DNA from 3 places in the Paenibacillus nitricinens genome. Region 3 is predicted to be linked to each of the others. Evidence: riboswitches for the same ligand, from Rfam matches in the RefSeq annotation. Region 3 holds a riboswitch; each other region holds the start of a gene.
The links. A riboswitch is a leader RNA that binds a small molecule or an ion and turns the genes downstream of it on or off. The one in region 3 is predicted to bind cobalamin.
Positions count from the first base shown of each region.

Region 1 (6,874 bases), 380 kb from region 3:
TATCGTATGCCTATCCGTAACATTCAACGCTGACAAACGTTGATATAACGGGGAATTTTAACGCAGATGCTGGTGAAGGGAATTGAACCCCCGGCCTACGCATTACGAGTGCGTTGCTCTACCCCTGAGCTACACCAGCTTAAAGCTGATTTTTCTGTCAAACAAAAAATATTATACAACTTCCACCCAGAAACGCAAGTCTATTTCTCTCTATTTCCCTGCTCTCCCGAACTGCTATTCCATCTGTAGTTTACGCTCCACAGATTCCAGCTTTCCACGGCTAGTAGAGGGTTTATCTCGGCGGTCGTCTATTTTAAGTGAGGTAGAGACACGCTCTGCACCTGCGGCAAAAGGAGACTCGTGCAGCGCCTCGACTGCAGCAAAAATACGCTGAAGAGGCCCTTCGATAATTGTACCCATGGATGTAAGCTCATAAGTAATCCCTTCTACCGTCTTCAGCACTCGCTGCATATCCGCAACATAGCTGCTAAGGCTCGTACTACCTGTTCCAATCGGAATAACGGTTACTTCAGCAATAGGCATGGAAATACCTCCTCGGAATTTTAAAGTATGTGTCTCCTTCTATTGTAACAACTCCACCGCTCTCCCACAAATGATCTCAGCTTTATTATGCCCCTTCTTCTTTCCCCAAAAAATTCTCCGAAATATGACTTTCGCCACGGGTATTTTTTCTTACGTGAATTCTAGGGTCATCTGCACTACATTTATGGACTCTTTGTGGCATCTTTTCGGACAATTTATGAATCATTTTTCATATGCCTGTGGATCAATTGTGGATTACTTATGGACAGCCTGTGGATCATTTGTGGAGTACTTTTGAAGAACCCGCTCCCCGCGCGGGTTTTCTAAAAAACTGTTTACAAACACAACATCTTGGGTTATTTTTATCTAACGACAACAAAATATAGTGGAGACAGGCGCTTTGATCCTTAATCGGAATTAGAGCTTAATAGGGAAGTACGGTGAAAATCCGCTGCGGTCCCGCCACTGTAACCGGATGCCCTTTACAAGCTTTTAGAAGCTAAAGATGGGCAGATCTCCTGGCAGAAGCCACTGAGGGTAAGAACCCCCTTGGGAAGGCGCTGAGAGGTCCTCCGGAAGCCAGGAGACCTGCCTGTTTCGACGACACCAACTATGAGTGCCTGCGAGGAACAGGAGCGGTGTCCGCATGCGGTCATCTTCATAGAGACCACTACAAATATCTGTGTGGATATTTACATAACGCATCGGGCATTTTCAGCCATCCTCGCTAGGGGATGCTTTTTTTATGAGATCACAATGAATATACGGCCGCTTATGCGGCCCCACTTCTTAATGATAGGACGATAGACTGAGAGGAGAGCTATACAATGACGTTGTTGGAGAGACAATTTAACGGTACAACAAATGCACGGGAAGTTCTTTTAGAAGAGCTCATTGATTTAGGACGCGATATTATCGACAGCCGGGATTTGGACTTGCTGCGCGAGAATGCCAATTTGAACGGAGAGAGTTTCTCCGGTAAAATGAGCAAGTTCGGCAGTGAATATTCAAAATGGTACGCCCGTAACTTTACGATGCCGCCGCAGCTGGTGCAAGCCATTGATGACAATGTCGTCTATGTGCATGATCTGGATCAATACGCAATCGGAACGACTAACTGCATTTTTATCCCGTTTGATAAGCTTCTCCGAGAAGGCTTCAACACCGGCAACGGCAGTGTTCGTCCTCCGAACTCCATAATGACAGCTATGTCACTAGTAGCAATCATTTTTCAATCCCAGCAAAATGCTCAATATGGCGGCGTATCCGCCAATAAACTCGACTATGATCTGGCACCTTATGTAACCAAATCCTTCGCTAAGCTGTTCCGCAAGGGTCTGGATTATTTTGATGAGGGACAAGCTAATGAATCTTTGGGCGAGATCACAATGAGCCGGACCGATCTGGCCGAGGTATATCCGAAATCGTTCCGTTATGCACTGAAAGAAACTGAAATCGAAACCCTGCAAGCGGCTGAAAGTATGGTACATAATCTCAATACCATGTCCAGCCGATCCGGCGGGCAAATTCCGTTTACCAGTATCAATTATGGTACTTGTACTTCACCAGAAGGTCAGCTTGTAATCAGTTCCCTGCTAACAGCAACGATGAACGGGCTTGGCAGCGGAGAAACACCTGTATTCCCTATTCAAATCTTCAAATGCAAGCAAGGAATCAACCAACAGCAAGGCGATCCTAACTATGAATTGTTCCTAAAAGCAGCGGAATGTTCTGCACGCAGACTGTATCCGAACTTTGCTAATCTAGACGCTCCGCTCAACTTGCAGTATTATGATCCAAGTGATCCTGATACGGAATTTGCTACAATGGGCTGCCGCACTCGAGTGCTCGGTGACCGTTTTGGGCGTAACCATTGCTCCGGGAAGGGCAACCTTTCCTTTAATACACTGAATCTGGTTCGGCTCGGTCTGGCACACGGCACAGTAACAGGCCGGCGTACCGTCGCAGACGAAGCTGGCTTCTATGAGGATCTAAATCACTATATGGACATTGCGCTGGAAGGACTTCTTCATAGGTTCCGCATCCAAAGCGCGCAAAAAGCTAAAGCATCCGATTTCATGATGCGAGAAGGCGTCTGGGAAGGCGGCGAAACCCTCGCTCCTGAAGACTCTGTAGGTGAACTGCTGAAGCATGGTAGTCTGTCGCTCGGCTTCATCGGTATGGCGGAATGCATGAAAGCCATGTACGGCAAACACCATGGCGAGGATATGGAAGTCCATGCCAAGGCTGTGGCTATCGTACGTCACATGCGGGAGTATTGCGACCGGAAAAGTGAAGAACTGAATCTCAACATCACCTTGTTCGCAACACCAGCCGAGGGTCTGTCCGGTAAATTCACCAAGATTGATCGTAAGGTACTGGGTTCTATTCCAGGCGTAACTGACCGTGAGTATTATACGAACTCTTTCCACATCCCTGTATACTATGATCTAGGCGCTGCTCAGAAGATCAGCTTGGAAGCTCCTTTCCATGAATACTGCAATGCCGGGGCTATTTCTTATGTCGAATTAAACGGTAATGCCCGCAGCAATCCAACCGCTTTTATCAAAATCATTAAATACGCACTAGAACAACAGGTCAGCTACTTCAGCATTAACCATCCGATTGACCGCTGCTCAAGCTGCGGATACGAAGGCGTAATTGGAACAAACTGTCCTTCCTGCAACGCACATGAGAATGACGTGCACATCCGTCGTTTGCGCAGAGTTACAGGTTATTTAACTGGCGACTATCAGACCCGCTTCAACGCCGCCAAACAAGCCGAAGTACGGGATCGTGTTAAGCATCTATGAATATTTGCGGATACTATCCGGAGTCGATTAACGAGGGAGAGGGCATGCGGGCCGTCCTCTTCCTCAGCGGCTGCCGCCATCGTTGCCCGGGATGCTTTAATCCCGAGACATGGAATTTTAAATATGGAGAAGTTTTCACCTTAGAACGTCAACATGAAATCATTGCAGAAATCGCCGCTAACCCATTGCTGGATGGTTTAACACTAGCAGGCGGCGATCCTTTTTTCTCGGCAGAAGAGGTACTTGGGTTCATTCATGAGCTTCGCGCCGTGCTCCCAGGCTTCCCCATCTGGATTTACAGTGGTTATACGTATGAGGAACTAAACGCCCTTCCCGGTTCTCCGGAGTGGAATCTACTTACACGGTGTCAGGTATTAATAGATGGACGTTTTATAGAAGAATTAAAAGATACTACACTTCCTTACCGAGGAAGCTCTAACCAACGCATAATCGACATTCCGGCCAGTATGAACGGCTCGGAGGTCTTTCTGTGGCAGCCTACTGCGCTATAATATATCAATTTTTGATATTCAAAATTAATCCAAAAATAAGAAGGGATGAAATAACCATGCCACAATTCGTAGTTAAACCAGATAATCGCCAACTGGCTTTTGATGAGAAACGCCTTTCCATATACGCCGACCGTATCTTGGAGGGTCTTGATCAACTAAATAAAGAAACATTGCTGCGGGGAGTAATTTCCAAACTGCGCCGTGACTCCGTAAGCGGAGAAGAAATTAGCAACGCCTTCACTATGAGTGCCCTAGAACTTGTAACAAAAGAAGAGCCTACTTGGAAGTTTGCAGCTGCCCGTGCCCTTCTGACTACCCTTTATAAAAAAGCAGCCGTTCACCGCCGCTATAAAGCTTATCCAGAAGAGCCTTACGGTGAGCTGTACCCTCTAATCACGGATCTTGTTAAAAAAGGAATCTACCGTGAGGAGCTTCTAACGCATTACACTAAAGAGCAAATCATCGAGCTAGGTGGATGTATCGATTATACACGCGACCTTCTATTCGATTACATTGGTCTGCTTACGCTATCTGACCGTTATTTGGCGCATGATTTTGACGGCCGTGTAATGGAGCTTCCGCAAGAACGTTACATGATTATCGCTATGTACCTCATGCACCGTGAGCCAGCCGAGAAACGTCTTGAGCTTGTAAAAGAAGCTTACTGGGCTATGAGCAACATCTACATGACAGCTGCTACCCCTACCATGTCCAATGCCGGTAAAAAGGTCGCTGGACAGCTCTCCAGCTGCTTCATCGATACGGTGGACGATTCCCTAGAGGGTATCTTTGATTCCAATACAGACGTAGCGCGCCTTAGCAAAATGGGCGGCGGTATCGGCGTCTACCTGGGTAAAGTACGGGCACGTGGTTCGGATATCCGTGGTCACAAGAACACTAGCTCCGGCGTAATCCCTTGGATTCGCCAATTGAATAATACCGCAGTCAGCGTAGATCAGCTAGGTACTCGTAAAGGTGCTGTCGCTGTCTACCTTGATGTATTCCATAAAGATATTCTCGCTTTCCTCGATCTTAAGCTAAATAACGGTGACGAGCGCATGCGTGCCCATGACGTATTCCACGGTGTAACCCTGCCGGACTTGTTCATGGAAGCTGTTGAATCACGCAGCCACTGGAACCTCTTTTGCCCTCATGAAGTGAAGAAGGTTATGGGCTGGACGGATGAGGATGGTCGTCCGCTGGGTCTGGAAGACTTCTACGATGAAGAGCTTGGTAAAGGTACTTTCCGTGAAAAATATGCTGAAGCTACAGCCAATCTGGAATTGTCCCGTATTACCGTTCCTGCGATCGACATCATGAAACGGATTATGAAATCACAGCTCGAAACAGGTACTCCGTATATGTTCTACCGTGATACGGTGAACCGGACGAACCCGAACCGCCACCAAGGTATGGTCTTCTCTTCCAATCTGTGCACAGAAATTATGCAGAATCAATCCGCTACCGTGATTGAACAGGAAGAATTAGTAACCAAAGATGGCAAGACCCGGATTGTTATCTCCAAGATTCCTGGCGATTTCGTAGTCTGCAACCTAAATTCTATTCACTTGGCACGTGCGATTCCAGCTGGCGTGCTGGAAAGACTTGTACCTATCCAAGTACGTATGCTGGACAACGTAATCGACATCAATAATATTGAAGTTCTGCAAGCACAATACACGAACAGCCAGTACCGCGCAGTGGGTCTCGGCACATTCGGCTTGCATCACCTATTAGCACTCAAGGGCATTCGTTGGGAATCTGATGAAGCCGTAGAATATAACAATCATTTGTATGAACACATCAACTACCTGTTGGTACGTTCGAGCATGGAGCTTGCCCGTGAAAAAGGCCGTTATCCGAAGTTCGCCGGTTCCGATTGGGAGACAGGTGCGTACTTTACTTCACGTGGCTACGTTAGCGGTGAACAAGAAGGTAAATATGTAACCACTGAACAATGGCGCGAGCTGCAAGAAGAAGTGGCTAAAGACGGTGTTCGTAACGCATGGATGTTCGCGATTGCACCGAACGGCTCCACATCGATTATTGCCGGCTCCACAGCCAGCATTGATCCTTTGTATGAACTGCTTTCCTATGAAGAGAAAACAACTTACAAGATCGCTAACCCGGCACCAGATCTGTCCGACAAGACAATCTGGTACTATAAGACAGCTTTCACCATTGACCAAAACTGGTCGATCCGCATGGCTTCCGCTCGTCAGCGTCACGTCGATCAAGGCCAAAGCTTCAACCTGTATGTTCGTCCTGACATCAAGGCTACCGAGTTCCTTGAGCTGCATCTGAACGCCTGGAAGGGCGGATTGAAATCAACTTATTATGTGCGTAGCCGTGCTTTGACAATAGAAGAGTGTGATTCTTGCGCTAGCTAATTATCTTAGTGCCCTGAATAGAAAAACGATGATGAATTTCGTAACTGCGAGGAATGTTTGGGCTTCCGGCCGCTGTTGTCATCAGATGTCTTGATCTTTACCGCTATTAGCGGATGACATCCGATGACAAAGGCGGTCGCTGAGCTCCTACAGCTCCAAACTTCCTCTCCGTTACTCCATCACCGTCTTTCTATGAACAAGACACCAAAGAAAGATTACCCGCGCAAAAAAATGGAGGGATAAGAAATGCAATTACAAAAGATTTTTAATACTGAAGCACCTAACCAATCCACACGCATTATCGACGGTGAATGCTCAGGCATTCTGAACTGGAATGATATTCGCATGCCTCATATGTACAAGCTGTACAAGGTCCTTCTGCTTAATCACTGGATCGCGGATGAAATCCCAATGTCCAAAGATGCGCAACAATTCCCTATGCTGGATGCAGAGGAGCAACGTGTATTTAAGATCAACATCTCCCTGCTCGCTGTGCTGGATTCGATGCAGACGATGTTCGTCAGCGACGTGAAGCGTTATTTCACCGACTCCTCACTAGAAGCTATTTCTGCCATTATCGGGCAACAAGAAGTAGTGCATAACCAATCGTATTCCT
Region 1 covers NZ_CP183948.1:527,163-534,036, reverse strand. The annotation lists tRNA gene ACN6KS_RS02345 (tRNA-Thr) at 68-139, opposite strand; gene ACN6KS_RS02340 (MTH1187 family thiamine-binding protein) at 235-543, opposite strand; cobalamin riboswitch at 920-1,153, shown strand; gene ACN6KS_RS02335 (anaerobic ribonucleoside triphosphate reductase) at 1,371-3,356, shown strand; gene nrdG (anaerobic ribonucleoside-triphosphate reductase activating protein) at 3,353-3,868, shown strand; gene ACN6KS_RS02325 (ribonucleoside-diphosphate reductase subunit alpha) at 3,925-6,258, shown strand; gene ACN6KS_RS02320 (ribonucleotide-diphosphate reductase subunit beta) at 6,505-6,874, shown strand, end outside.
Region 1: linked by a shared signal. The riboswitch ahead of ACN6KS_RS02335 (anaerobic ribonucleoside triphosphate reductase) and the one ahead of ACN6KS_RS04070 (S-layer homology domain-containing protein) in region 3 are both predicted to bind cobalamin.

Region 2 (6,874 bases), 2.8 Mb from region 3:
TTGGAGACTGTACCTACCTCTCTAGATGAAGCTGGCGGTCCATCACAGGATTCTCCGCTTGCCGTGAGTTTACGAGGACTACTAGGGTCACAATTCCGCCTCTACAAAAATGATTTACACAGCTACCGCCACAAGCTGGAAGAACATATTCACTTTATTAATCAGTGGGTGCATGGAATGAAGACACCGCTGTCTGTGATCCATTTGATGATTCAAGATAAAGACGGACCGCCTTTTACGGCGATAGGTGATGAACTGGATCGTCTGAAAAAAGGACTGGACACTGTACTTTATACGGCTCGGCTAGATACCTTTGAGCATGATTTTTACGTGGAACGTTTGGATTTGGAAACCCTCGTACGTAGCGTGACCTCAGAGCAGAAGCGTCTGTTCATACGTAACCGTATATTTCCCACTATTAAAATAGATGAGCGAATCGCCGTAACTACAGATGAGAAATGGCTAAGTTTTGTACTTACGCAGATTATTACGAATGCAATACGTTATACGACGGAAGTCGGCAAACATGTATATTTTCATGGGTACATACAAGAAGACAAGAGAGCAGTACTGGAGATACGAGATGAAGGCGTGGGCATCCCAGCAGGTGATCTGCCGCGTGTGTTTGATCCTTATTTTACAGGTGTCAATGGACGAACCTTTCAAGAATCCACGGGAATGGGTTTATATCTTGTAAAACAGATCTGCGGAAAACTTGGCCAAGAGGTGAGCATTTGCTCAGAAGAAGGCAAGGGCACGACCGTACGGATAGTGTTTAAGGAGTCCTACCTTACAAATATGTAAGGTCATTGTAAGTTAGAGAAATGGCAGCCTGTGTATACACTTTGTATAATGAAGGCAATCCAGTCGAAAGAAGGAGAGGTAACACTTGCCCATTCTAGATGTTCATAATTTATCAAAAATATATGAGGGCAAAGTGTCCACTCAGGCATTGAATCATATCCGCTTTTCTGTTGAAAAAGGGGAGTTTGTTGGCATTATGGGACCTTCGGGGAGTGGAAAAACAACACTGCTCAACACGATCGCCACCATTGACCAGCCGACCTCCGGTCAGATTCTGATCAACGGCCGAGATCCCAATCTGCTTAGCAGACAAGACAAGGCACTCTTTCGCCGCCATGAGCTTGGTTTCGTCTTTCAGCATTTCAATCTGCTGGATACGCTCACTGTTGAGGAGAACATTGTGCTGCCTCTCACGCTTGCTGGTGTCCGTGTAACGGAAATGGAGAGCAGATTGAAAGAAGTAGCAAGTATGCTGGACATCAAGCATCTGCTGCAAAAAAGGACATACGAGATTTCAGGTGGACAGATGCAGCGGACCGCCATCGCCCGGGCGATGATTCATCGTCCTGCACTGATTTTAGCAGATGAGCCTACAGGGAATCTGGATTCCAAGGCTTCAGGTGAAGTCATGAATATGCTGACAGAGGTAAATCAGGAAGAAGGGGCAACTGTGCTGATGGTCACACATGACGCAGTGGCCGCGAGTTTTTGTAACCGAGTCATCTTTATTAAAGACGGACGTTTCTATAGTGAAATGTACAGGGGGAGCAGCAGAGGCGCTTTCTTCCAAAGTATCATTGATATGTTGTCTCTGCTTGGGGGAACTAGCCATGACCTTTCGGCAATTCGCTTATAGGAATGTTACACGTAACAAGCGTAAATATGCGGCTTATTTTGTCGTCAGTGCTTTTTCAGTGATGATCTTTTTCGTGTGCGCTTTGTTTATTTACCATCCGGATATTTCTAAAAGTTTGGTTTATAGTACAGCAGCTCATACAATGATGGCGGCAGAAGCCATTATTTATGTGTTTTGCTCCTTGTTCGTTCTCGTATCGGTTGGATCGTTTCTACAGTCACGTAAGATGGAGTTTGGGATTTTATTGATGCATGGAATGACGAAGCAACAGCTCAACATGATGGTATTTTTGGAAAATATGATGATCGGCACCTCAGCCATTCTGACAGGTACATTACTTGGGTTAATTCTGGGCAAGTTGTTTTTAATGATCGGATCTACTTTTCTGGGTATACCTCTTTTAACGTTTCATCTTCCATGGCAGGCGCTTGTACTAACGATAAGTAGCTTTGCGCTGTTATTTATTCTAATCTCGCTAAGCACGTTCTTCTTTATTGGGAATGAATCACTGATGCGGCTGTTTCAGGGAGAACGAAAAGCAGAAGAGGAACCTAAAGTTTCCTTGGTGTTATCAATCCTGTCTGCTTTATTGCTGTTAACGGGCTATTTTATGGCAGCTACTGCACAAGCGGCTTCGGTTGAAAAGGTGATGTTCCCCGTCGTTATAATTACGGTTGCGGGTACCTATCTCTTTTATACTCAGCTCAGTATTTACACTGTTAAACTGCTTAAGACGATCCGGCGCCTGTATTGGAACCGCACGAATATCATTACTTTATCGGGCTTGTCTTACCGCTGGAAAGAGAATGCCCGAATGTTCTTTATGGTGACGATTGTATCCGCAGTATCTTTTACTTCAGTGGGAGTATTTGCATCGATCCATACGCTTTCCAGAGAGTTGAAATTGGACTATCCCGCAGCAGTCGGTTATGTAGCCAAAGGCCATCAATCGCAGGATCCTTTGGACCAGCATTTGGACGAAATTAAGGAAGAGCTTACAACGCTCGGGTTACCCTATGAGACACTTAATATTCCGATTAAATACGCAGAGGTGGAATCTCAGACCGGGCCAGATCGCACGTTAAGGCTTCCCTTGATTGCTTACAGTGATTATAAGCTTGCTCTGCTTCGTGCAGGGTTTACGACGGATGAGCAACCTCTAAGTGGAGATGAAGGACTGGTGATGATCGGTTCGCAACGAGACCGGAGTCTGCAAGCGGGTAGAGTAAAGCCGATATACACTTTGAAGCAAGGTCTTTCCATTCGAGAAATGGGTTATACCCAGCATGTTCCCATTGCCGAATATCTATTGCCGGAGCTGGATGGAAGGGATGGGGGAGATTTCAGCGGTGTTGTGATTAGCGATGAGCTTTACAAGGCTATTCATCCCGTACAGACCGATTTGTATACAGGATTTTACATGGATGACTTCCCGCGAACAGTAGGTATAGCGGCGGATCTTGCTCATAAAGGGAAACGATCCTATGAAAGTAACTCGCCATACGCGATTGTTGTTAGCGGCACGCTGTTTGAAATACAGAGAACATTGTACAACACGATGCTATTCGCTTCTTTACTGGTGGGTACTGTATTTTTCATAGCGGCAGGCAGCTTCCTTTACTTCCGGCTGTATACAGATCTAGATCATGATCGTCATCAATATTCTACATTGTCCAAAATGGGACTTACAGATCATGAGCTAAACCGAATTGTAACGATACAATTGTCGTTGTTGTTTTTTGTTCCGGTTGGGATTGCCATTTTGCATAGTGTGTTTGCCTTTATTGCGCTTCAGCGGTTGTTCTACTTATCTATTGCTGTGGAGACCGGGGCGGTGTTATTGGGATATTTGGCTGTCCAGGGACTTTACTTCTTTTTTATTCGCAGCCGTTATTTACGTAACTTGAAGAAGAACTTGATCTGAATAATGGGGGTTACGAAATGCAAGCATGGATTACAGATTTTATGGAGCAGTTTGGTTACTTTGGTATTTTCCTGATGCTCGCTTTTGAAAATATATTTCCACCAATTCCTTCCGAAGTGATCCTTCCTTTTGGCGGATTCATGACAACCACAACGAATTTGACCATTCCTGGGGTAATCATTGCTGCTACGCTTGGCTCACTGCTGGGTGCAGTGATTCTTTATTATATCGGTCGTTTGTTGGATGTAAATCGATTGGAAAAGATCGTTGAACGCTGGGGCGGCCTACTCCGGATTAGCAAAAAGGACATCCACAAGGCTGACGCTTGGTTTGACAAATATGGCTATTGGACCGTATTATTTTGTCGGATGGTTCCATTAGTGCGTAGTTTGATCTCGATCCCAGCAGGGATGTCGGGCATGAAATTTGGAGTGTTTATGATCTTCACAACGATTGGTACGCTGGGATGGAATCTATTGCTGGTGCTTATTGGGGCGGCATTGGGTGAGTCCTGGGAAGACATCGCCATGTATATGGATATGTACTCTAACGTAGTGTACGTGCTTCTTGCAGGTGGAGTAGTGATCCTGGGGTATTTGTTCTTCCGCAAGCGCAGCCGGAAAATGAACACCGAAGGTTGAGCCGAGAAGGACTTATAGATAAAAGTTATGATTAAAAGGAGGAGAACAAATGGAGCTATTAACGATTATTAAAGCTATTATTTTGGGAATTGTTGAAGGATTGACTGAATTTGCTCCGGTATCCTCCACGGGTCATATGATCATTGTTGATGATATGTGGTTAAAATCGACAGAGTTATTTGGGCAATATACGGCCAATACGTTCAAAGTGGTTATACAGCTGGGGTCAATATTAGCAGTTGTAGTTATTTTTAGAAATAGGTTCATTGAATTGTTGGGCTTAAAGCGCTTCAGCCGCAAGCAGTTGGATCCTGTAACCGAGCAACAACCACAGCTTGAAAAAGGCGGCCACCTTAAGCTTACACAGGTGCTTGTAGGCTTAGTGCCAGCAGGCGTGCTGGGGGTTCTGTTTAATGATTATATTGACGAACATTTATTCTCTACATCTACCGTGTTAATCGGTCTAGTAGTCGGTGCTGTATTAATGATTATTGCGGATCTATTCGGACCTAAGAAGATTCAAACGGAGAGTGTCGATCAGATTACATATAAGCAGGCGCTAGGTGTTGGTCTGGTCCAGTGCTTCTCCTTGTGGCCGGGATTTTCACGTTCCGGTTCGACGATTTCTGGTGGTGTTCTTCTGGGTATGAGTCATCGTGCTGCTGCTGATTTCACGTTTATTATGGCTGTTCCAATCATGGCAGGCGCCAGTTTACTCTCACTGATGAAGAACTGGCAATATTTCACCATCGATGCCCTGCCGTTCTTCATTGCAGGCTTTATCAGTGCCTTTGTGTTTGCGTTATTATCGATGCGTTTCTTCTTGAAATTGATCAACCGGATTAAGCTTTTACCATTTGCTATATATCGCATAGTACTTGCTGCAGTAGTATATTTCGTGTTTTTCTAAATCCGTTATAAGGAATCGATATAACCAAAGCCCCCGTCATCTATTGCAGATGACGGGGGCTTTCACGTATGATGACATCAGATTAAGACACTCACTTTATTGATGATAAGAATAAAGTAAAAGTTTCACTTTATTCTTATCATTCTCGCATAAACGCTTACCGTCCTTAAAAAGGACGCCAAGGGCGTTTTAGCGATTAAATGATAAGAAAGTATAAGTTTCACACAATACTTTCTTATTATTCTCGCATAAACGTCTTACCGTCCTTAAAAGGACACCAAGGGCGTTTTAGCTTGAAAATAACGGAGACAGGTGCTTGCCGGAATTAGTAATTCGGTAGGCTTAAAAGGGAAGTTCGGTTCGAAGCCGATGCGGTCCCGCCACTGTAACGGAAGAGTCCGTAGCAACATATGTCACTGGCAATTTACTACTGCTGGGAAGACTGCTAAGGATGCTGACACCGCTAGCCAGGAGACCTGCCTGTTTCAACAGCACTGCTTCACCTACGGAGGATAGGAAGGTGTTAGACGTTAACCATAGGTATATTATGGGCGTCTTTCCCTTTGACTTTTTTTAGGGAAGGGCGCTCTTTTTTAAAATATAAGAAAGTATAAGTTTTGCACCTATACTTTATGTCTTATATTTCTCGCTAAAATGCTTACCGTCCTTACAAGGGCGCCGAAGGCGTTTATGCTTATAGGAATGCAAGTGATATCAAGTCCAAAATAAGAAAATGGAGAAGGGGAGCTGCAAAGTGACGAACAAAGTAAAAGTAAGTAATCTTGGCTATCCAAGAATCGGAAAAAACCGCGAGTGGAAGAAAACGTTGGAAGCCTTCTGGGCGGGGAAAATAAATGAGGAAGAATTCCGTACTGAAATGACAGGCATTCAGCTTCAGCATTTGAAGACTCAGCAGGAGGCAGGAATTGATTTCATTCCGGTAAATGATTTTACATTCTACGATCATGTGCTGGATACAGCTGTTATGTTCGGGATCGTACCTCCACGTTATGCGTATGACGGTGGCGACATTGGACTTGATCTTTATTTTGCGATGGCTAGAGGAAATGCTGAGGCTACCGCTTGTGAGATGACTAAATGGTTCAATACGAACTATCATTACATCGTTCCAGAGATTGGTGCACAAACGCCGCGTCTGACCGAGAACAAACCACTGGAAGCTTATCGTTTTGCCAAGTCCCAAGCGGGAATTGAGGGTAAACCTGTAGTTTTAGGCCTTTATACATTCCTTAAGTTGTCAAAAGGTTTTGCATCTGCGGATATTGCGAAGATTGCTGCTCGGTTTCTTCCGGTTTACATTCAGCTGTTGCAGGAACTGAAGCAAGAAGGAGTAAGCTGGGTACAGATGGATGAACCAGCAATTGTTACAGGAATAAATGAGTCAGAATTATCCTTACTTCACTCGATTTACACAGAAATTGCTGAATCCGTGCCTGGTTTAAATATTAATCTGCAGACTTACTTTGAAGCTGCTGAACCGCTGGAGGCATTGTTCAAACTTCCGGTACAAGGTTTAGGTCTTGATTTTGTCCATGATGGCGGGACGAACCTGGCATCGATTGAACGTCTTGGCTGGCCTGAGGATAAGTGGCTGGGAGCGGGTATTATTGACGGACGCAACATCTGGCGCTCGGATCTGGATGCTAAGCTGCAGCTAATCGAGAAGCTGAGTGTACATGTACCGCTTGATCGTCTTATTCTACAGCCTTCTTGCAGTT
Region 2 covers NZ_CP183948.1:4,863,456-4,870,329, reverse strand. The annotation lists gene ACN6KS_RS21750 (sensor histidine kinase) at 1-804, shown strand, start outside; gene ACN6KS_RS21745 (ABC transporter ATP-binding protein) at 890-1,660, shown strand; gene ACN6KS_RS21740 (FtsX-like permease family protein) at 1,635-3,584, shown strand; gene ACN6KS_RS21735 (DedA family protein) at 3,602-4,225, shown strand; gene ACN6KS_RS21730 (undecaprenyl-diphosphate phosphatase) at 4,275-5,135, shown strand; cobalamin riboswitch at 5,429-5,633, shown strand; gene metE (5-methyltetrahydropteroyltriglutamate--homocysteine S-methyltransferase) at 5,890-6,874, shown strand, end outside.
Region 2: linked by a shared signal. The riboswitch ahead of metE (5-methyltetrahydropteroyltriglutamate--homocysteine S-methyltransferase) and the one ahead of ACN6KS_RS04070 (S-layer homology domain-containing protein) in region 3 are both predicted to bind cobalamin.

Region 3 (6,874 bases):
AGGCGATCATGCTTATGAATATATGGTCTACTGCTCCTTTTTTTATGGTAGTCTTCTTAGCTGCACTGCAGGATATCCCTGATGCATTGTACGAGTCGGCCATGCTGGATGGGGCAGGTGGATTTAGACGTTTTATTTCTATTACGCTTCCGATGATTAAGCCGGCGACCTTCTTCACGGTAGTCATGGGAATCATCGGTACCTTTCAGCTATTCGATCAATCGTATATTTTTTCGGCTGGCTCCGGCGGTCCGAATAACTCCACCTTAACGGTGGCTCTGCTTATCTATCAGTATGCGTTTAAAAATCTCGACTTCGGTTACGCTTCTGCGCTCGCTGTCATGCTGGCTGCGGTCATTATGATCGTAACGCTGATCCAGCGGAAGCTATTCTCCGAAGAGAAGCTGAACTAGGAGGACGATCAGGTGGTAATTAACTATTCCAAAGGGGTTAAGGTGGTTCTGTATTTCCTGTTATTCGCATATGGGTGCGTGACGGTCATACCTTTCCTATGGGCACTATCCTCATCGTTTAAACCGTTAAGCGAGATTGTGTCAGGGAGTATCAACTTTATTCCAAAACAGTTCACTTTCCAGAACTATTACGACATCTTCGTGAAGGAGCCGCTGTTTCTCAGATGGATGTTCAACAGTGCACTCATCGCTGTAGTTTCAACGCTATGCAATACCTTGTTCAACTCTATGGCGGGTTATGCGCTTGCACGTATTGATTTTACAGGCAGCAAGGTTGTGTTTTTTCTAATCCTGGCCGTACAGATGATTCCCGGCCAATTGACTATCGTGCCTGCATATCTGATCATGAAACAGCTTGATTTGTTGAACACTTATGCTGCGCTGACGCTGCCGATGATGGTAAATGCGACGTTCATCTTTATGATGCGTCAATTCTTCCTGAGCTTTCCGAAAGAGCTGGAGGAGGCTGCCGAGATGGATGGTCTAAATAAGTTTGGCACATTTTTCCGCATTGCTCTGCCACTAGCTATCCCCGCATTGGCGGCTCAGACGATCTTTGTATTCATGGGTGCATGGAATGAATTTCTGAAGCCACTGATGTTCATGTCAGACAAGTCGATGTTCACACTTACACTAGGTCTCAATACTTTTAAGGGCCAGTATATTAGCCACTGGAATTATATTATGGCCGCATCAATGGTGTTTACCCTACCAGCGCTACTTATTTATGCATTCTTTAACCGCTTCTTTATAAAGGGAATTACGTTTACCGGCAGCAAATAATTTAATTTACAAGAACCGCCACTGATCTTAAATCAGGGCGGTTTTTTGATATGTTCATGAATTTTTACCATTCTATCGATCTTGTATGGGGAAGTTGGGGTATAAAAGGAAGGGAAGAGGTAAAACTATGTTCACTAAATAGAACTGGAAGAAATTTAAATGCGGAGGTAAATGATGACACAGAATAAAGGAAATTCACAACGCCAGAATCGAACTTCAATTCTTTGTTTGATCTGTGCCTGCACTGTCCTATTAAGTGGCTGCTCTAATGCTGCCAATGAAACCACACAAGTAACTCCAACGCCTACAACAGATGCCACTGCACCTGCGCCTACGAACCATGCAACAGAACAACCCAGTGCCTCATCCGGTACAAATACAGAGGGACTTCCGGCGGATGTTAGCGTTCAGCGAGTCATGAAGGAAGTCACTTTAAAGGATGGCTATCATAAAAAGATTGAGCTGCTGACAGACGGCGGCAAGCGGGTTACCATTACGGATCCGAGCCAAAAGATTGTTTTGCAGCAGATTGAATATGAAGGGAAGATTACTACGTCTAATGGTAGACAGGTTACCGTTAAAGTAGAAGGTGGGGGAGAGCAGACCCTAGCCATCCCCGATCATGTAGTGATCGAAGATGAGGACAAGCTTGGATTGATGCCAGGTGTTGATATCGAGTGGACAGTGAATGCAGAGGGGCAAATTGAAAGTGTTGAACTGGAGGATTAAAGAGATACTGAGGTGGCTGGCTAAATGAAATTTCTAATCGTATTTGGCAGTATAGTGGTCCCCATCGCGATGCTAATGATACAACATAAATGGATAAAGTGGCGTATTGTTTTTAATGTTGCTTCTGTGTTATCTACGCTTATTTTAGGCAATATTTCTGCCCTAGCCATATATGAAATATTAAGAGATAACACGGTATTCATGACCTCGATCCATGCGATTTTTTTGAATCCAATGTTCCTTATAACGGGAGCTTATCTTGGAGTGTATCTGGTCTATCGCTTAATGTTGATGACGTATGAAGAAGTTTATGTATGATTTAATTAAAAATAGGAGTGTCCTCGTGAAGGGACACTCCTATTTATGTTATGCAGCGAAAGCTAAGAAGACTTTCCTACAACGTTTGTTCCACTCTTCGTGATCTTGTACGTAAGGATATCACCATTCCAGAAGTGGAATTTCAGGATAACTTCTCCGTCTTTAACATCTTTAAAGAAGGCTGGTAGCAGCTTGATTTCTTTCGTGTTATAAGAGGGTGAGAAGGTATTGCCGAACTCCTTGAATGGAGTCCAGTCTTGCGGGCCTGCATTGCCACCAGCGGTATAGACAGCTTCCATCGTGGCAAGCTGGTTGCCATTAAAGGTAGTTGGAATCGCAAACGATTCAGTCGTACCTTTGGCATCACTTAATTTGGCAGTGTCATTCACGATGATCTTTAGTCTCCACGCAACACCCTTGTTGAATTTCAGCGTTAACACGGCATTTTCACCGTATTTTTGGGAAGCTGTGAGTTTTTTGAGTTGGCTGGCTTTGAGTGTGAGTTCCTCGCCATTCAAGGTGTAATCTTTTCCCTTTATTAGATACTTCCCATTTGCACTAATCGTGGTTAGCTTATTGCCGTTTAGGTTCAGCTTCACCTTGGTGTCTTTGATCGTTGCACCTTTTTTTAGATAGACCAGATCGCTCTCGGTGCTCGAGGAACGTTCTTTCAGACCAGACATTAATACGTTGTGGAGTTCGGAATCGGACCACTTATACGTTTTCCGGTTGAAATGTTGCCCATTATCCCAGAGCATGGAGGTCATTTTCTTTTCTTTTAAATAATAGGTAAGGTACTCGAAGAATTTCAGCTTCTCGCCTTGTTCAATCACACCTGTATCCTTATCGAAGCCTAGCAGTCCAAACTCACCAACGATAACTGGGATTCCTTTGGCTACGAATGTGTTGTAAACGTTATCAAAAGTTTGGATGATATCGTTTTTTGTATCTTTTTCAAACGTGGTGTAACCAGCGATATTCACACTGAACGGCCAGAAGCCGTAGTAGTGAACGGTCGCGATTATGTTCGGATCGTTAAGAGCTGTAATCGTCTTGTAAAGCTGATCCATTCTAGGTTGGGTAGGAGAAGTCTCTAATGAAGGCAGCACTAGCGGACGGACATCATTCTTTCCACCTGAGTTTCGAACGATCTGATGGAAAGAATTGTTGAGCTCTGTAAGCATCTGTTCCATCTTCACTTCATCGGTACTTCCGCCATCCGTGAAACGAGGTTCATTAATGCTTTCGAACATCAGTTTATCGGATTTATCCTTGAAGCGGTCCGCAATTTGAGTCCATGCTGCGTTATAACGTGCGAGCGTTTCATCATGCTTCTCTTCCATATGACTTACCCATAACCAGGAGTCGTGATGGACGTTAATCATTACATAAAGCTTGGCGTCCAGCGCCCAGCCGACAACTTCTTCGACACGGTTGAGATAAGCTTGATCAATGGTATAGTTCGGTGCTTCACCTATGTGTGAATCCCAAGTGATGGGAATCCGGATACTTTTGTAGCCTTGTGCGGCGATTTTCTTAATCAGTTCTTGGGTCACACGCGGATTGCCCCAGGAGGTTTCATCCTCACCTGTAGCATCTAGCGTATTGCCAAGGTTCCATCCGGGCTGCATATCGTCTACATAGGATTGGATCTTACTCTTTGGTGCTGGCTTAGCTTGTTGCTCGTCCTTAGTGGCAGCGGCGGCAATGGATGAGAACAAAGAAAGCAGAAGAGCGGTGACAAGGGTCAATGATAAGAAGTGTTTCTGGATTCGAGTAGTCATTGAATTCTCCTTTGTAAGATCATTTTTGAGGATGCTTAAACCGGACCTTCATTACTACTTTGGTGCTTAGATGATCATATACACCTCCATTAATTTGTTGTAAACGCTTACCAAATACCCTAACATAGAATAATTTCAACGAGTACCTTACTAATTTGTGGTAAATTCATATATGAATTAGTGATTTGCAGTGATTCCAAAGTTATGGAGGGCAATCCAGTGAGCAGATTTCATTACATAGGCTCGGCTACAGAGCTTCCGTTAGGAGAAAGAGGCAGTGTACTGTCAGCAAAGACATACAATGAAGTGAAAAATTCCCCAGAGTATAAGAATCAAAGAGAGGCTTTACGCCTGCAAGGCATAATTCCTTTAGATGACATCGCAGATCTGTCTCATTTAAGAGATGAGGACTGTCTTGTATACGACTCGGAAGAAGATGCAGCGGGTATTTTTATAGAGGAACTTGGGTATTGGAACGATGAGATTCGCAAGCATTTTCGGAGTCCATATGTATACCGGATTTCACCGAATTGGGGCGGCTTCTCTGTATCCCCTAAGCTAAAAGATACGCTACCAGGATCGTATGATGCCTCACTCAAGTGTTGTCGGGAGTTATTTAGGCTTATGACAGATTATGGGGTATCTGGTGCCGAGTTTGAGCTTTATACTTGTTGGGCTGAGGAAGAAGGGCTCCTACGAAATAAAAAGTATGATCGAATCTTTGATTTGGCCTCTTTGTCACTGGAGGAGGGCTTTGAGCTGAGAGAAAAAGAGTATATTGTGGTTAAAATGATTTGATATTCAATAGGATTATCGCTAACTACTCGTTATATAAAAAACAAATATTGCATGACAAAAGCATCTATATTAGATATGATGGAGCATGAAAAATTAATATTAGCAATAGGTGCCAATTATGAATGTTTCGGAAATGCAATCATAGATTGGTTAAATGGAAAGCGGGTGTGAGTCCCGCGCGGTCCCGCCGCTGTGAAAGAGGAGTCCTTGCAAGGTACCACTGGGAAACTGGGAAGGTAGCAAGGGTGATGATACTTGAGCCAGAATATCTGCCTGTTTCTGATACACCATTAAACTCTACGAGCGATAGAGGGGTGTTTGATATAGTATATGCCTGCTATTATTGCGGTTCACTATCTTAAACCTCTTGACGTTATGTTGAGTGGTTTTTTTGTAGTGCTAAAAATATAAGAAAGTATAAGTTTAGCACCTATACTCTATGTCTTATATTTCTCGCTAAACGCATAACGTCCTTATAAGGACGCCGAGGGCGTTATGCTTGGAAAGTTTATTCTGTTTTTTTATCATAGGAAGAGAAGGGAAGGGTTATGGAAACATGAAGAAAAATAAGTTTTTAGCTTGGTTACTCATTGTAGCTGTATTTATCACGACGTTCTCTACAAGCGTAATCCCGGCTCATGCGAATGAAGTAATTGCCGATAGTGCAGTTGTAACAACAGAGGTTAATCAAGCTCTAGTAGAGCAGATTAATGCGTTAGTACAAGAGCCAGATACAGAGAAGCCTACGATATTAATAGAAGGTATACAAGATAAACAAGAAGTATCCAGTAAAGATTTAAGCTTCAAAGTAGTGGTTACAGACAATGTCTATAAAGACATTATCCCAGTAGTAAAGCTGAACCAAGTCGTTCTGTCAGCTACTAATGGTGAGTACAGAGCCTCTCTTAACCCAGGTAGTAACGTAATCGCAGTAACGGCTGTAGATGGCGCTGGGAACAAAGCAGATAATGTAACCTATCAGGTTACTTATAAAATTACTGCCAAAGAACAGTTAGATAAAAGCTTGGCTTACATCGTTAACACTGTAAAGAATCCGTCATTTGGAACAGGTAGCGGAGAATGGTCGATTCTTTCTCTAGCACGTGCGAACTATAAAGTACCAAGTGGTTATTATGATCTCTATTACAACAATGTAGCTACGAAAATAACATCGATTATCAAAGAGGATGGAAAACTCGACGCCAATAAAAGCACAGAGAATTCCAGAGCAATTCTAGGACTGACCTCTATCGGAAAAGATATCACGAATGTTGCAGGTCATGATCTAAGAAATGCACTCGCTGATTATCAATATATTCAGAAGCAAGGGAACAACGGTCCCATATTTGCTCTGATTGCACTAGATAGTCATGACTACGAAATTCCAGTATTATTCCCTGATCCTGATGAGAAGGGAGTTATATATCAAAGCACAAGAGAAAACCTGGTTCAGTACATCTTAGATAGAGAAGTTAAAAAAGGTGCAGCAGATGCCGGGGGCTGGGCTTTAGGTGTAACCAAAGCAGACGTCGATATGACCGGGATGGCGATGCAAGCACTTGCGCCTTATTACGCAACGAATTCTAATGTAAAAGCTGCCGTGGATCGGGCGATTGCATGGTTATCGAGTGTACAAAATGCTCAAGGTGGATTTACAAGCTGGGGAAGCACAAGCAGTGAGAGCATCGCACAGATTGTTGTTGCCTTAACTGGCGTAGGCGTAGATCCGCACAGTGACCCTAAGTTTATTAAAGAAGGAAATTCACTTATAGATGCTTTACTTAGCTTCTCTGGGCCGGATGGTGGATTCAAGCATATTCTCACCGGAAAAGTAGACGCTATGGCTACGGATCAAGGCACATATGCACTCGTATCCTATGATCGTCTGATCAATAATAGCAACCGTCTCTATGACATGAATGATGTTCAATTAGAGCAGCCGGAAGTACCGACTCCAGATGTAGCCAAGCAGCATTTGGATAAGAGCCT
Region 3 covers NZ_CP183948.1:908,447-915,320, forward strand. The annotation lists gene ACN6KS_RS04040 (carbohydrate ABC transporter permease) at 1-413, shown strand, start outside; gene ACN6KS_RS04045 (carbohydrate ABC transporter permease) at 432-1,256, shown strand; gene ACN6KS_RS04050 (hypothetical protein) at 1,431-1,985, shown strand; gene ACN6KS_RS04055 (transposase) at 2,010-2,303, shown strand; gene ACN6KS_RS04060 (cellulase family glycosylhydrolase) at 2,366-4,087, opposite strand; gene ACN6KS_RS04065 (hypothetical protein) at 4,307-4,885, shown strand; cobalamin riboswitch at 4,976-5,176, shown strand; gene ACN6KS_RS04070 (S-layer homology domain-containing protein) at 5,442-6,874, shown strand, end outside.